Regions from separate parts of the Streptomyces sp. NPDC001315 genome, predicted to be linked through region 3. Evidence: riboswitches for the same ligand, from Rfam matches in the RefSeq annotation. Region 3 holds a riboswitch; each other region holds the start of a gene.
The links. A riboswitch is a leader RNA that binds a small molecule or an ion and turns the genes downstream of it on or off. The one in region 3 is predicted to bind thiamine pyrophosphate.
Positions count from the first base shown of each region.

Region 1: it holds a riboswitch for thiamine pyrophosphate, as region 3 does, so the genes downstream of both, ACFY16_RS28335 (thiamine ABC transporter substrate binding subunit) here and thiO (glycine oxidase ThiO) in region 3, are expected to answer to the same signal.
Region 2: it holds a riboswitch for thiamine pyrophosphate, as region 3 does, so the genes downstream of both, thiC (phosphomethylpyrimidine synthase ThiC) here and thiO (glycine oxidase ThiO) in region 3, are expected to answer to the same signal.

Region 1 covers NZ_JBIAWZ010000012.1:112,979-117,941, reverse strand. The annotation lists gene ACFY16_RS28345 (GntR family transcriptional regulator) at 1-75, shown strand, start outside; gene rlmN (23S rRNA (adenine(2503)-C(2))-methyltransferase RlmN) at 308-1,414, shown strand; TPP riboswitch at 1,439-1,546, shown strand; gene ACFY16_RS28335 (thiamine ABC transporter substrate binding subunit) at 1,634-2,722, shown strand; gene ACFY16_RS28330 (ABC transporter permease) at 2,698-4,371, shown strand; gene ACFY16_RS28325 (ABC transporter ATP-binding protein) at 4,371-4,963, shown strand, end outside.
Region 2 covers NZ_JBIAWZ010000003.1:158,276-163,238, forward strand. The annotation lists gene ACFY16_RS11175 (LysR family transcriptional regulator) at 166-1,056, opposite strand; gene ACFY16_RS11180 (VOC family protein) at 1,191-1,673, shown strand; gene thiC (phosphomethylpyrimidine synthase ThiC) at 1,754-3,556, opposite strand; TPP riboswitch at 3,549-3,725, opposite strand; gene ACFY16_RS11190 (YibE/F family protein) at 3,797-4,963, shown strand, end outside.
Region 3 covers NZ_JBIAWZ010000001.1:1,224,365-1,229,327, forward strand. The annotation lists gene thiE (thiamine phosphate synthase) at 129-788, opposite strand; gene ACFY16_RS05405 (helix-turn-helix domain-containing protein) at 902-1,267, opposite strand; gene ACFY16_RS05410 (NAD(P)/FAD-dependent oxidoreductase) at 1,324-2,565, opposite strand; gene ACFY16_RS05415 (hypothetical protein) at 2,598-2,996, opposite strand; TPP riboswitch at 3,049-3,160, shown strand; gene thiO (glycine oxidase ThiO) at 3,158-4,324, shown strand; gene thiS (sulfur carrier protein ThiS) at 4,321-4,533, shown strand; gene ACFY16_RS05430 (thiazole synthase) at 4,537-4,963, shown strand, end outside.

The DNA of each region.
Region 1 (4,963 bases), on a different contig from region 3:
CCCGTCGAGACGGCGGACATCGTGGTGCCCGTCGCTCACTGCGAGATCGTCTACGAGATTCCGATCAATCGTTGATTATTGATCGTCGGTGGAGGCGGGGGCGTCGCGGGTGTTGATGCCCCGCGTCTGTCCCTGACTCTTTCCTGCCCCCGTTCGTGGCCGGTCAGGGGCCCCTTTCAAGATCATTCCTGGGCCGTCCCTGGGCCGTGCGAGGTCGACAGAAGCTGACAGAGACCGCCCAGGGGTGACCACCCCCACCCCGCTCTGGCCTGGGGCCCCGCAGATGATCTGCCACACTGGACGTGTTATGCCTGCACCCGGAGAACTCACTTTCGTCGCCCCGCGCGGAGCCAAGAAGCCGCCGCGGCATCTCGCCGACATCACGCCCGCGGAGCGCAAGGACGCCGTGGCCGAGATCGGTGAGAAGCCGTTTCGTGCCAAGCAGCTCTCGCAGCACTACTTCGCGCGGTACGCGCACGACCCGGCGGAGTGGACCGACATTCCCGCCGGCTCACGAGGCAGGCTGCAGGAGGCGCTGCTTCCCGAGCTGATGACGGTCGTACGGCATCTGTCGACCGACGAGGGCACCACGCGCAAGACGCTGTGGCGGCTGTTCGACGGGACGCTCGTCGAGTCGGTGCTCATGCGGTACCCGGACCGGGTGACCATGTGCATCAGCTCGCAGGCCGGCTGCGGTATGAACTGCCCGTTCTGCGCCACCGGGCAGGCCGGGCTGGACCGGAACCTGTCCACCGCGGAGATCGTGCACCAGATCGTGGACGGGATGCGGGCCCTCAGGGACGGTGAGGTGCCCGGCGGTCCGGCGCGGCTGTCCAACATCGTCTTCATGGGCATGGGCGAGCCTCTCGCCAACTACAAGCGGGTCGTGGGGGCCGTCCGGGCGCTCACCGACCCCGCGCCGGACGGGCTCGGCCTGTCGCAGCGCGGCATCACCGTGTCGACGGTCGGACTCGTGCCCGCCATCCACCGGTTCGCCGACGAGGGCTTCAAGTGCCGCCTGGCGATCTCGCTGCACGCACCCGACGACGAACTGCGCGACACCCTCGTCCCCGTGAACACACGGTGGAAGGTGCGCGAGGTCCTCGACGCCGGGTTCGAGTACGTCGAGAAGTCCGGCCGCCGGCTGTCCATCGAGTATGCGCTGATCCGGGACATCAACGACCAGGCCTGGCGCGGCGACCGGCTCGGACGGCTCCTCAAGGGCAAGCCCGTGCACGTCAACCTCATCCCGCTGAACCCGACGCCGGGCTCGAAGTGGACCGCCTCCCGGCCCGAGGACGAGAAGGCGTTCGTCGAGGCCATCGCGGCGCACGGGGTGCCCGTCACCATCCGGGACACCCGTGGGCAGGAGATCGACGGGGCGTGCGGTCAGCTGGCCGCCACCGAGCGGTAGTCTGACCCGCGTAGGTACATCTTCATATTCCGACAGGGGAGCGCCACAGCGCTGAGAGTGCGGCAACCGGGCCGCAGACCCTCTGAACCTCGCCCAGGTCATTCTGGGTAGGAAGTTCGGTCATCACTCAAGCTGTTCGCCCTGCCCGGGAACCGGCGGATCCGTCCGACGGCCCCGGGCAGGGCCGCGTCTCTTCCTGGTCACCTCCAGGAGGAATCAGTGCACAGAAAGACGTACGTGGCCGCGGCGATCGGGCTCGGCCTGGTCACGCTGTCCGCCTGCGGGTCGTCCGCCGACACGGGCTCGGGGAACGGGGGGTCGGGGAACTCCAAGACCGTCACCCTCGTCAGCCACGACTCGTGGGCCGTCTCCAAGAGCGTGCTCGCGGACTTCGAGAAGCAGTCCGGGTACAAGGTCAAGGTCCTCGAGGACGGGGACGCGGGGCAGGCCGTGAACAAGGCCATCCTCACCAAGGACAACCCGCAGGGCGACGTCTTCTTCGGCGTGGACAACACGCTGCTGTCCCGGGCCCTCGACAACGGGCTGTTCCAGTCGTACGAGGCCAAGGGCCTGGACCAGGTCGGGACCGAGTACCAGCTCGACCAGGGCAAGCACCGGGTCACGCCGATCGACTACGGCGACATCTGCGTCAACTACGACAAGGCCTGGTTCAGCGCGCACAAGCTGACCCCGCCGGCCTCCCTGGACGACCTGACGAAGCCCGCTTACAAGAACCTCCTCGTCACCGAGAACGCCTCCACCTCCTCGCCCGGCCTCGGCTTCCTGCTGGGCACGGCCGCGAAGTACGGCGATGGGGGCTGGCCGGGCTACTGGAAGAAGCTCAAGGCCAACGGCGTGAAGGTGGTCGACGGCTGGGAGCAGGCCTACAACGAGGAGTTCTCCGGTTCCGCCGGCGGCAAGAAGGCCAAGGGCGACCGGCCGCTCGTCGTGTCGTACGCCTCCTCGCCGCCCGTCGAGGTGATCTACGCCGACCCGAAGCCCACGACCGCGCCCACCGGTGTCGCGGACGGCACCTGCTTCCGGCAGATCGAGTTCGCGGGGCTGCTGAGCAACGCCAAGAACACCGAGGGCGGCAAGGCGCTCATCGACTTCCTGGTCTCCAAGGAGTTCCAGGAGGACATGCCGTTGAACATGTTCGTCTACCCCGTGGTCGAGGGAGCAAAGGTGCCCGCCGAGTTCACGGCGTACGGGCCCGCGGCCAAGGACCCGGAGACGATGGCCCCCGACACGATCGCCGCCAACCGTGACCAGTGGGTCAAGTCGTGGACCTCGCTCGTACTGAAGTAGCCCCCCGCAAGGGCCGGAAGGGGAACGCGGCGCGGCTCGGGCTCATGGCCCTGCCCGTCGCGTTCTTCGGCGTGTTCTTCGCCTACCCCGTCGCGGCGATCGTCGCCCGCGGTCTGAAGGTCGACGGGGTCTGGCAGTTCGGGCGGATCGGGGAGGTGCTCGCGCAGTCCGACATCCGGCACGTCCTGTGGTTCACCAGTTGGCAGGCGCTCGCCTCCACCGCGCTCACCCTGCTCGTCGCGCTCCCGGGCGCGTACGTCTTCGCCCGTTTCGACTTCCCGGGCAAGCAGATCCTGCGGGCGGTGGTGACCGTCCCGTTCGTGCTGCCGACGGTCGTCGTCGGTACGGCGTTCCTGGCACTGGTCGGGCGCGGCGGACTGCTCGACGAACTGTGGGGCGTACGGCTGGACACGACGGTGTGGGCGATCCTGCTCGCGCACGTCTTCTTCAACTACGCGGTCGTCGTACGGACGGTCGGCGGCCTCTGGGCGCAGCTGGACCCGCGGCAGGAGGAGGCGGCGCGGATGCTCGGCGCCTCCCGGTTCACGGCCTGGCGCACGGTCACCCTGCCGGCGCTCGGGCCCGCCGTGGCCGCCGCCGCGCTCATGGTCTTCCTCTTCACCTTCACCTCGTTCGGTGTGGTGCAGATCCTGGGCGGACCGACCTTCTCGACCCTCGAAGTGGAGATCTACCGGCAGACCTCCGAGATCTTCGACCTGGCCACGGCCGCCGTGCTCACGATCGTCCAGTTCGTGGCGGTGGGCGCGATCCTCGCCGTGCACGCCTGGACCGTACGGCGACGGGAGACCGCCCTGCGGCTGGTGGACGCGTCCGGGACGGCGCGGCGGCCGCGCGGGGCCGGGCAGTGGGCGCTGCTGGCCGGTGTCCTCGGCACCGTCGTGGTCCTGATCCTGCTGCCGCTCGCCGTGCTGGTGCAACGGTCGCTGGACGCGCCCGGCTTCGGCTACTACCGGGCGCTGACGTCGTCCGACGGGGGCGCGTTCCTGGTGCCGCCGATCGAGGCCGTCGGCAACTCACTGACGTACGCCGTCGCCGCCACCGTCATCGCCGTGCTGATCGGAGGTCTCGCCGCCGCGGCCCTCACCCGGCGCGACGCCGGGCGGCTCGTGCGGGGCTTCGACGCGCTGCTGATGCTGCCGCTCGGGGTCTCCGCGGTGACGGTCGGCTTCGGGTTCCTGATCGCGCTCGACGAGCCGCCGCTCGATCTGCGCAGCTCCTGGATCCTCGTACCGCTGGCGCAGGCGCTGGTGGGCGTGCCCTTCGTCGTACGGACCATACTGCCCGTGCTGCGGGCCGTGGACGAGCGGCTGCGGGAGGCGGCGGCCGTGCTGGGGGCGTCGCCGTGGCGGGCGTGGCGCGAGGTCGATCTGCCGCTGGTGCGGCGGGCGCTGCTGATCGCGGCCGGGTTCGCCTTCGCGGTGTCGCTGGGGGAGTTCGGGGCGACCGTGTTCCTCGCGCGGCCCGACAACCCGACGCTGCCGGTCGCCGTGGCGAAACTGCTCGGGCGGGCCGGTGAACTCAACTACGGCCAGGCGATGGCCCTTTCGACGATTCTGATGGTGGTGTGCGCCGGGGCCCTGTTGGTACTGGAGGGGCTTCGGGGTGCGGATCGGACGGGGGAGTTCTGATGTTGCTGAGTCTTGCGAGTGCGACCGTGCGGTTCGGTGGGCGGGCCGTGCTCGACGCCGTCGATCTGGACGTCGCCGAGCACGAGGTCGTGTGTGTGCTCGGGCCCAGCGGGAGCGGCAAGTCGACGCTGCTGCGGGTGGTGGCCGGGCTCCAGCCCCTGCACGGTGGGCGGGTGTCGCTGGCCGGACGCGACCAGGTGGGGGTGCCCGCGCACAAGCGGGGGGTCGGGCTGATGTTCCAGGACCATCAGCTGTTCCCGCAGCGGGACGTGGGCGGCAATGTGGCGTTCGGGCTGCGCATGCACGGTGCGTCGCGTGGTGAACGGGACGGCCGGGTGGGGGAGTTGCTCGACCTGGTCGGGCTGCCGGGGGCCGCGCGCCGGGCCGTCGCCGCCCTGTCCGGCGGTGAGCAGCAGCGGGTGGCGCTCGCCCGGGCGCTGGCGCCCCGGCCGCGGCTGCTGATGCTGGACGAGCCGCTGGGCCAGCTCGACCGGTCGCTGCGGGAGCGGCTGGTGGTCGAACTGCGGGAGCTGTTCGGCCGGTTGGGCACCACCGTGCTGGCGGTCACCCATGACCAGGGTGAGGCCTTCGC
Region 2 (4,963 bases), on a different contig from region 3:
GCGCCGGCCCGCGGCGACGGTGCTCAAGCCAGACCACGCGAGCCGGACGGCCCCGGGAGTCACAGCACCCGGGACCGCCACCGCCGTCAGTCCGCGATCGGCAGGTACACCGAGGCACGTCATTGCTCGGCCGATCGCCACCGTCGCCTGCCGAGTGGTGCACGCTCATGCCGACGGCGGCTTCAGCTTCTCGGCGACGTCCGTCGCGGCCCGTACGAACTCGCGGACGCGCTCTGTCGTGTTCCCCTCCAGCCAAACCGGCCCCCGTTCGATCTGCTGTGCGTCATGAATGGGCACATAGGAAACGTCAGGCCGAGGGTAGTAACGGCGGGCATGTTCTCCGACCGGAAGGACGCCCCTGCCCATCGCAACCAGCGTGAGCATCTCGGAGAACGACTCTCCAGCCGGCCCCTTCGGGACCAGCCTGCCCGACGGGGTGTGGTCCGGTGTGCGATCCCGCTTGAACGCCGCTGAGGTCACCTCCGGGTACTGCACCACGGGGTGTTCCGCGAGCACCTCTAGCGACACCGACTCCTCGCCGGCGAGCGGATGCCCGGCGGCAACGGCGAGTACCCGCTTCTCCGACAGCAGTACTGGCCCACGGGCCATTCCGTCGAACGGGTACGAGGCGATGAGAACGTCGACCGAGCCGTCGAGGAGGCTCGCACGGGAGTTGGACAGCTGAACCTCTCTTACAGCGACCCTGCAGTCGGGGTGTCGTTCGCTGAACAGAGCGACCGCTTTGAGGAGTGCAGGTGCCGTCAGCTCACCGAGGAAGGCGACCCGTAGTTCTCCCGTGACACCACGGCTGGCATCGGCGGCTCTTCGGACCGCGGCCGCCATCCCGGCGACCAGCGGCACCAGGTCGTCGGCCAGCTGCCGCCCTGTCGCGGTGAGTCGAACGGTTCTACTGGTCCGCTCGAACAGCATGCCGCCGATCCGCCGCTCGAGCTTCTTGATCACCTGGCTGACCCGCCCGGTTGTGACGTGCAAGCGCTCGGCGGCACGGCCGAAGTGCAGCTCCTCGGCGAGCGTCAGGAAGATCTCGATCTCCACCCGCTCCAGCATGATCCCCCCGGCGTTTAATCAAGCTCAACGATCGTATTCCGATCCTGTCTTGATGGCGGATTTCCCCCAGCGGATCGTAAGAGGCGTCCGCCTGCACGCCACCCTTCCAAGGAAGGCCCCCTATGAACGCCTCGGACATCACCACCTATCCGGCCGGGCTCGACGACGAGCCGCGGGAAGCCGGCGAGCATCTGCGCACCGTCATCGACGCCGCCCTGCCGAAGGTGAAGGCCTTCGACCATCTGGTCCTCAACGTCGGAGATGTCGAGCGGTCCCTGGGCTTCTACACCGGGCTCCTCGGGCTGGATCCGGTGCGTGTGGCCGAGTGGCGGGCCGGCAAGATCCCGTTCCCCTCGGTGCGGATCACCCCTGAGACCATCATCGACCTGGTCAGCCGCCCTCGGGGAGAGTCCAACGTCGACCACATCTGTCTCACCGTGGAACCGCTGGACTGGGACGAATTCATCAAGTCGGGAGCCTTCACCGTCCTCGAAGGCCCGGTTCAGCGCTTCGGCGCACGCGGCACCGCCACGTCGGTCTATGTCCGGGACCCGGACGGCAACACCGTGGAACTCCGCTGGTACCCGCAGGACGCCACAGCCTGACCGCGCTCGGGCTCCCGGTCCGGGTAGGCAACGCCCGGACCAGGAGCCGCGGAACGAACTCAATCGGCCGCCGGGCCGCGTCAGTCCGCCATGGGCAGGTACACCCTGTTACCGCTCGCCGCGAACTCCTTCGACTTCTGGAGCATCCCCTCAGCGATCTCCTCGGGAGACGCCCCCTCTGTCGCAGCACCACCGAACCGCTCTGCGATGCTTTGGCTGATCTTCATCGAGCAGAACTTCGGCCCGCACATCGAGCAGAAATGGGCCGTCTTGGCGGGTTCTGCCGGCAGGGTCTCGTCGTGGAACTCCCGTGCCGTGTCAGGGTCGAGGGCGAGGTTGAACTGGTCCTCCCAGCGGAACTCGAAGCGGGCGTCGGACAGCGCGTCGTCCCATTCCTGCGCACCTGGGTGCCCCTTGGCGAGGTCGGCTGCGTGGGCGGCGATCTTGTAGGTGATGACGCCGGTCTTGACGTCGTCACGGTTGGGCAGGCCCAAGTGTTCCTTGGGCGTGACGTAGCAGAGCATCGCCGTGCCCCACCAGGCGATCATCGCGGCACCGATGCCGGAGGTGATGTGGTCGTACGCCGGCGCGACGTCCGTCGTCAGCGGGCCGAGCGTATAGAACGGAGCTTCATCGCAGATCTCCTGCTGAAGGTCGATGTTCTCCTTGATCTTGTGCATCGGGACGTGGCCCGGGCCCTCGATCATCGTCTGAACATGGAAACGCTTCGCGATCCGGTTGAGTTCCCCGAGCGTCCGCAACTCCGCGAACTGAGCCTCGTCGTTGGCATCCGCGATCGATCCCGGCCTGAGGCCGTCGCCGAGCGAGTACGTGACGTCGTAGGCAGCGAGGATCTCGCACAATTCCTCGAAGTTCTCGTACAGGAACGACTCCTTGTGGTGCGCGAGGCACCAGGCCGCCATGATCGAGCCGCCGCGCGAGACGATGCCGGTCTTGCGGTTGGCCGTCAGCGGCACGTACGGCAGCCGGACGCCCGCGTGGACGGTCATGTAGTCCACGCCCTGCTCAGCCTGTTCGACGACCGTGTCCTTGTAGATCTCCCAGGTCAGCTCCTCGGCCTTGCCGTCGACCTTCTCCAGAGCCTGGTAGAGCGGCACCGTGCCGATGGGGACAGGGGAATTGCGCAGCACCCACTCGCGAGTGGTGTGGATGTTACGGCCGGTGGACAGGTCCATGACCGTGTCGGCGCCCCAACGGGTCGCCCAGGTCATCTTCTCGACCTCCTCCTCGATGGAGGAGGTCACCGCGGAGTTGCCGATGTTGGCGTTGACCTTCACCAGGAACCGCTTGCCGATGATCATCGGCTCGATCTCCGGATGGTTGACGTTCGCGGGCAGCACGGCCCGACCGGCAGCGATCTCCTCACGGACCACTTCCGGCGCCACGTTCTCCCGGATGGCCACGAACTCCATCTCGGGCGTGATCTCGCCGCGGCGTGCGTAGGCGAGCTGGGTGACGGCTCGGCCGTCGCGACTGCGGCGGGGCAGTCGCGGTCGCCCGGGGAAGACAGCGTCGAGGTTACGCAGACCGCCGCGCGGCGAGGTGTGCTTGATTCCGTCGTCCTCGGGGCGCACGGGACGGCCCGCGTACTCCTCGGTGTCGCCGCGGGCGGTGATCCAGTTCTCCCGCACCGGCGGCAGACCCCTGCGGACATCAGTGCCGAGCAGTGGATCGGTGTACGGGCCCGACGTGTCGTACAGCGTGACCGACTGCCCGTTGGTGAGGTGCACCTGGCGGACCGGCACCCGCAGATCGGGGCGTGAGCCCTCGACATACGCCTTGTGCCAGCCCAGCGACTTCCCGGCCTCGTGGGGCTGTTCGCCCTGAACGGAGGCAGGCGTGCGTGCGTCCTTGTTGGTCATGAGACCTACTCCCTACGCCGGCATTACCCGGTAACAGGTTCGGCGGTCGACGCAGCGGTTTCCGTCGGCAACGTTTCATGTGAAACAGCACTCGTTCCACGTGAAACATTGCGAAGACGGACGTCAGCGCCCTCTCAGCCCGGTGCTCCGAGCTCCCGCGTGTGCAAAGGTGCCTCCACGCTAGCGTCATTTGTGGCGCGGTGAACAGTGGGCCTCTGCCGCTCTTGCGATGATCGGTCGGTGACCACGACACACGAGCCCCCGTACCCACCGCCCGAGCCTCCTCCCGGACCGGGCGCCCGCCACGGCAGCGGACACGCCAACGGCCCTGGACACGGCGGTGGTTCTGGCGACGGGCACAACCACGGACATGGGCACGGGCTGGGGAACGGGCACCGGCAGGGACCGGGTCCCGGCGGTCACGGTCCGGGCTCACATGGCGAGCACAGACCGGGCTCAGGGGGCGGGCACGGTTCTGGATCCGGTGGCGAGCACGGTCATTCACACAGTCACGGCCCAGCCGCCCCCGTATCCAAGCACCTGCGCAAGGTCATCGCGGCGATCCTCGTACCCTTCGCGGCGGCGGTGGTGGTGGGACTCGTGGTGCTGTGGCCCGGTGGTACCCCGGCGCACGAACGCACCGGGGTCGGGTTCGACCGGCAGACCCAGCAGGCCACGGTCACCAAGGTGGAGAGCGTGAGCTGCGCGTCGGTGAACGCCTCGGGGGGCACTCCGACCGGCGATACCTCGACCGCCGAGGGCTCATCCGCCCAACAGGAGGCGAACGGCACCTGCAAGAAGGCGACGATCCAGGTCGACACCGGCTCGGACAAGGGCCGTACGTTTACCGAGATCGTCCAGCCGGACCAGACACGGCAGTTGCACCAGGGCGAGAAGGTCGTGGTCGCCTACGAGCCCTCCGCACCGAAGGACCTGCAGTACTCGGTCACCGACGTCAACCGTCGGATCCCGATGACGGTGCTCGCGGGCATCTTCGCGCTCGCCGTCGTGGTTGTCGGTCGGTTGCGGGGCGTCATGGCGCTGGTCGCGCTGACCATCAGCTTCCTGATCCTGAACTTCTTCATCCTGCCCGCCATCCTGCAGGGCTCGAACCCGCTGGTCGTGGCGGTGGTGGGGGCGAGCGCCATCATGCTGATCGCCCTGTATCTGTGCCATGGCCTGTCGGCCCGTACGTCCGTGGCGGTACTCGGTACCCTGATCTCGCTGATTCTGATCGGCGTCCTCGGTTCGCTGTTCATCGACTGGGCCTCGCTCACCGGCAACACCGACGACAACACCGGCCTGATCCACGGCCTGTATCCATCGATCGACATGAGCGGTCTGCTGCTCGCCGGCATCATCATCGGTTCGCTCGGCGTCCTCGACGACGTGACGGTGACACAGACA
Region 3 (4,963 bases):
AAATTTGCCCGAATTGTCGACTTGTTGTCCACCCCTTGGACAGGACGACGGACGGTGGCGGACCGCGACGGACGGCAACGAGCGGCAACAGAGAGCGACGGACGACGGTGGGGCGGACAGCGGAGGCGTCACGCCTGCCGCAGGCGCTTCGCGAACTCCGCGGCCGCCGCACCGGGGTCGTCCGCGTCGGTGATCGCCCGTACGACGACGACCCGGCGGGCGCCCGCGTCGAGCACCTCGTCGAGGTTGCCGAGGTCGATGCCGCCGATGGCGAACCAGGGGCGGTCGGTGCCGAGCCCGGCGGTGTGGCGGACCAGGTCGAGGCCGGGAGCGTGACGTCCGGGCTTGGTGGGGGTCGGCCAGCAGGGGCCGGTGCAGAAGTAGTCCACGCCCTCCTGGACGGCGGCGGCCTCCGCCTCGGCCTCGGCGTGCGTGGAGCGGCCTATGAGGACGTCCTCGCCGAGGATCGCGCGGGCCGCGGGGACCGGGAGGTCGCCCTGGCCGAGGTGGAGCACGTCGGCTCCGGCGGCGTGGGCGACGTCCGCGCGGTCGTTGACCGCGAGCAGCTTGCCGTGGCGGGCGCAGGCGTCGGCCAGGACCTCGAGGTGGGACAGTTCCTCGGCCGCCTCCATGCCCTTGTCGCGCAGCTGCACGATGTCGACTCCGCCGGCGAGGACCGCGTCCAGGAACTCGGCGAGGTCGCCCTGGCGCCTGCGGGCGTCCGTGCAGAGGTAGAGGCGGGCGTCGGCGAGCGCGGCGCGTGCGGTGGCGGCAGCGGTGTCGGGCATGCGTGTGTCCCCCCGGAGCCCCCGGCGGGGGCGGGTGTTCGGTGGCGTACGGCCGCGGTGCACCACGGTCGTGGGCCGCGGCCGTACGTCGGACGGTCGTTCGGATCAGTGCGTCAGACGGCGAGCGCCTGGGCGCGGCGCTTCACCTCCGTGCCGCGATTCTCGCTCAGGGCCTGAGCGGGGGTGCCGGGCAGGCTCGGGTCGGGGGTGAAGAGCCACTCCAGCATCTCCTCGTCGGAGAAGCCGTCGTCCCGCAGGAGCGTCAGGGTCCCGGTCAGGCCCTTGACGACCTTGTCCCCGTCGATGAAGGCGGCGGGGACGTGCAGCGCCCGGTTCTCGCCACGGCGTACGGCGATGAGCTGGCCCTCCTTGACCAGCTGCCGCACACGCGTCACCTCGACGTCGAGCATCTCGGCGATGTCGGGAAGGGTGAGCCAGGCGGGGACGAGAGCATCAATCTTTGCGTCAATCTCGGTCACGCCTTCAAGACTGCCATCCCGGACTGACAGTGGGTAGCCGGACTGCCCCCTGCGGGCTACGCCGTCGCCGCCTTCAGCGGCCTCGCGGGGTCCCCGAGCAGCCCGGCGTCCATCGCCGTACCGGCCTCGATCAGCTTCCTGCCCTGGGCCAGATCCCGCGGGCGGCCCACGGCGAGCAGTGCGACCAGACGGCCCTCGCGCAGCCAGCACACGGTCCACGCGGGACCGGCGGGGTCGCCCCGCCACACGGTCGTGTCGGCGGCGGCGTGGTGGCCGGCGTACTGGACGAAGCGGCCGAACTGCTCGGACCAGAAGTACGGCACCGGGTCGTAGACCACGGGGATCTCGCCGGTGGCGTCGCCGATGATGTTGGCCGCGACCGTGCGCGGACCCTGGAGGGCGTTGTCCCAGTGATGGACCAGCAGGCGCTCGCCGTACCGTCCCGAAGGGAAGGAGGCGCAGTCGCCGACCGCGTAGACGTCCGGGACGGAGGTGCGCAGGTGGCCGTCGGCCACGACCTCGCCGTGCGCCCCGAGGGCGATGCCGGAGCCGGCCAGCCAGTCCGTCGCGGGGCGGGCGCCGATGCCGACCACGACCGCGCCGGCGGGCAGCCGCGTGCCGTCGTCGAGCACCACCACGCCGGACTCGACGCGCTGCACGCGCGCGTGCGTGCGCAGCTCGGCGCCGCTGTCGGCGTACCAGGCGGCCATCGGGGCGGCCACCTCGGCGGGCAGCGCGCCGGCGAGCGGGCGGTCCGCGGCCTCGACCACCGTGACCGAGCAACCCGCCTCCCGCGCGGCCGTCGCGAACTCGGCGCCGATCCAGCCCGCGCCGACGACCACGACGTCGTGCTGCAGGGCGAGCACGGGCCGCAGCCGCTCGGCGTCGTCGAGGGTGCGCAGCAGATGCACGCCGGGAACGCCCTCCGCGCCCGGCAGCCGAATCGGTTCGGCACCGGTGGCGAGGACGAGGACGTCGTACGGCACAGGCCCCTCGGCGGTGTCCAGTTCGTGGTCGCCGGGGCGGGCGCCCAGCACCTCGAGCCCGAGCCGCAGTTCGATGCCGAGCGCCTCGAAGTCGACGTCGAAGGCGGAGCCCTCGGCCGTGCCGAGCAGGACGGCCTTGGACAGCGGGGGACGGTCGTACGGCTGGTGGGGCTCCGCGCCGAGCACGGTCACCGTGCCGGTGAAGCCCTGCTCCCGCAGGGCGACCGCGGTCTGCACCCCGGCCATGCCCGCGCCGACCACGACCACGCGACGCTCCGCCGACGTGCCTCGTTGCTGCGTCTGCTCACTCACCTGATCACCATAGACAACTGACAATTCGTCAGTCAGGGGGCGTGCTCGGTGACCTGCTCCACAACCGCCTCGGTCACCCGCGCGACGACCGGCTCGGTCACCTGCTCGACCACGCTCGTCCCGCTGCCCGGCTGCGACTCCCACTCCCAGGCCTCCTCCAGGCGCACCCGGCCGTCGGGCAGTTCGACGACCGTCGACACACAGTGCCCGGACGACGTGCTGCCGTCATGCTTGAGCTGCACGTACCGGAAGTCCAGCCGGTCATCCGTCCGGGTACCCACCAACTGCCCGCGCACGACGTCGCCGCCCGCGTACTCGGCCCAGATCTCGCCGTCCTTCTCGTGGTACGTGAACCGGGTGCGCGTACCCACCTGACCTGGGGCCTGGTCGGCCACGGGGGCGAGGACGAGTCCGTCGAGCGAACGAGCCATGGGCAGAGGCTCCCTTACTGAGACTTACGGCATCGGGCTAGGGTGGCCAACGTAAAGCACTCGCGGGAGCCCGGACGCACCGGGCTGAGAGGGAGGCTGGCGGCCTCCGACCGTACGAACCTGATCCGGGTCATGCCGGCGAAGGGAGGGGCTGGACGCCCATGTCGCCTACGCGTACGCCAGACGTCCTCGTCGTGGGGGGCGGAATCATCGGACTCGTGACGGCGTGGCGGGCCGCGCAGCGCGGGTTCGCCACGGCCGTCGTGGATCCCGACCCCGGGGGCGGGGCCGCGCAGGTGGCGGCCGGGATGCTGGCCGCCGTCACGGAACTGCACTTCGGCGAGCAGACCCTGCTGGGCCTGAACCTCGCCTCGGCCCGCCGCTACCCGGACTTCGCGGCGGAGCTCACCGACCTCACCGGCCACGACCTCGGCTACCGCCGCTGCGGCACGCTCGCCGTGGCGCTGGACGCCGACGACCGCGCCCATCTGCGTGAACTTCACACCCTGCAACGGCAGTCGGGTCTGGACTCCGAGTGGCTGTCCGGGCGGGACTGCCGGCGTCTGGAGCCGATGCTCGCGCCGGGTGTGCGCGGCGGGCTCCGGGTCGACGGCGACCATCAGATCGACCCGCGGCGGCTGGCGGCCGCCCTGGTGGCCGCGTGCGAGCGGGCGGGCGTGGTCTTCCACCGGGAGTGGGCCGAGCGGCTGACCGTCGAGCGGGAGCGGGCGGCGGGGATCGTCACCCGCGAGGGCACGGCGCTGGGCGGGGGGCAGGTGGTGCTCGCGGCCGGCAGCCTCAGCGGGCGGCTCGCGGGGGTCCCGGAGGACGTACGGCCTCCCGTCCGGCCCGTGAAGGGGCAGGTGGTGCGGCTGACCGTGCCGAAGCGGTATGCGCCCTTCCTGAGCCGGACCGTGCGGGCCGTGGTGCGCGGCAGCCAGGTCTACCTGGTGCCTCGGGAGAACGGCGAGCTGGTCGTCGGGGCGACGAGCGAGGAGCTGGGCTGGGACACGACCGTGACGGCGGGGGGCGTGTACGAGCTGCTGCGCGACGCGCACGAGCTGGTGCCGGGGATCACGGAGCTGCCGCTCACGGAGACCCGGGCCGGGTTGCGTCCCGGCTCCCCCGACAACGCGCCGCTGCTCGGCCCCACCGGGCTGGACGGCCTGCTGCTGGCCACCGGGCACTACCGCAACGGCGTGCTGCTCACGCCGGTCACCGGTGACGTGCTGGTCCACGCGCTGGCCACCGGTTCGCTGCCGGACGAGGCCCGGCCCTTCACACCCCGGCGGTTCACCGCCGCCGCACTCACGGAGCAGCCCGTATGAACACCTGCGTCACCATCTCCGTCAACGGGGAGCCCCGGGAGATCGCGCCCGGCACGGCTCTCGACACCCTCGTCCGGACGCTCACCGCGGCGCCGTCCGGCGTGGCCGCCGCGCTCAACGAGACGGTCGTCCCGCGCGGGCAGTGGTCGGCCACCGCCCTCTCCGAGGGAGACCGCGTCGAAGTCCTCACCGCCGTCCAAGGAGGCTGACCCATGGCCGACGACCCCTTTGTCATCGGTGGTACGTCCTTCTCGTCCCGGTTGATCATGGGTACGGGCGGTGCGCCCAGCCTCGACGTGCTGGAGCGGGCGCTGGTCGCCTCGGGCACGGAGCTGACGACGGTCGCGATGCGGCGGGTGGACCCGTCCGTGCACGGGTCCGTGCTGTCGGTGCTGGAGAAGCTCGGGATCCGGGTGCTGCCGAACACGGCCGGCTGTTTCACCGCGGGTGAGGCCGTGCTGACGGCACGGCTGGCCCGGGAGGCGCTCGGCACCGACCTGGTCAAGCTGGAGGTCATCGCCGACGAGCGGACGCTGCTGCCGGATCCGATCGAACTGCTGGACGCCGCGGAGACTCTGGTGGACGACGGGTTCACGGTGCTGCCGTACACGAATGACGACCCGGTGCTGGCGCGGAAAC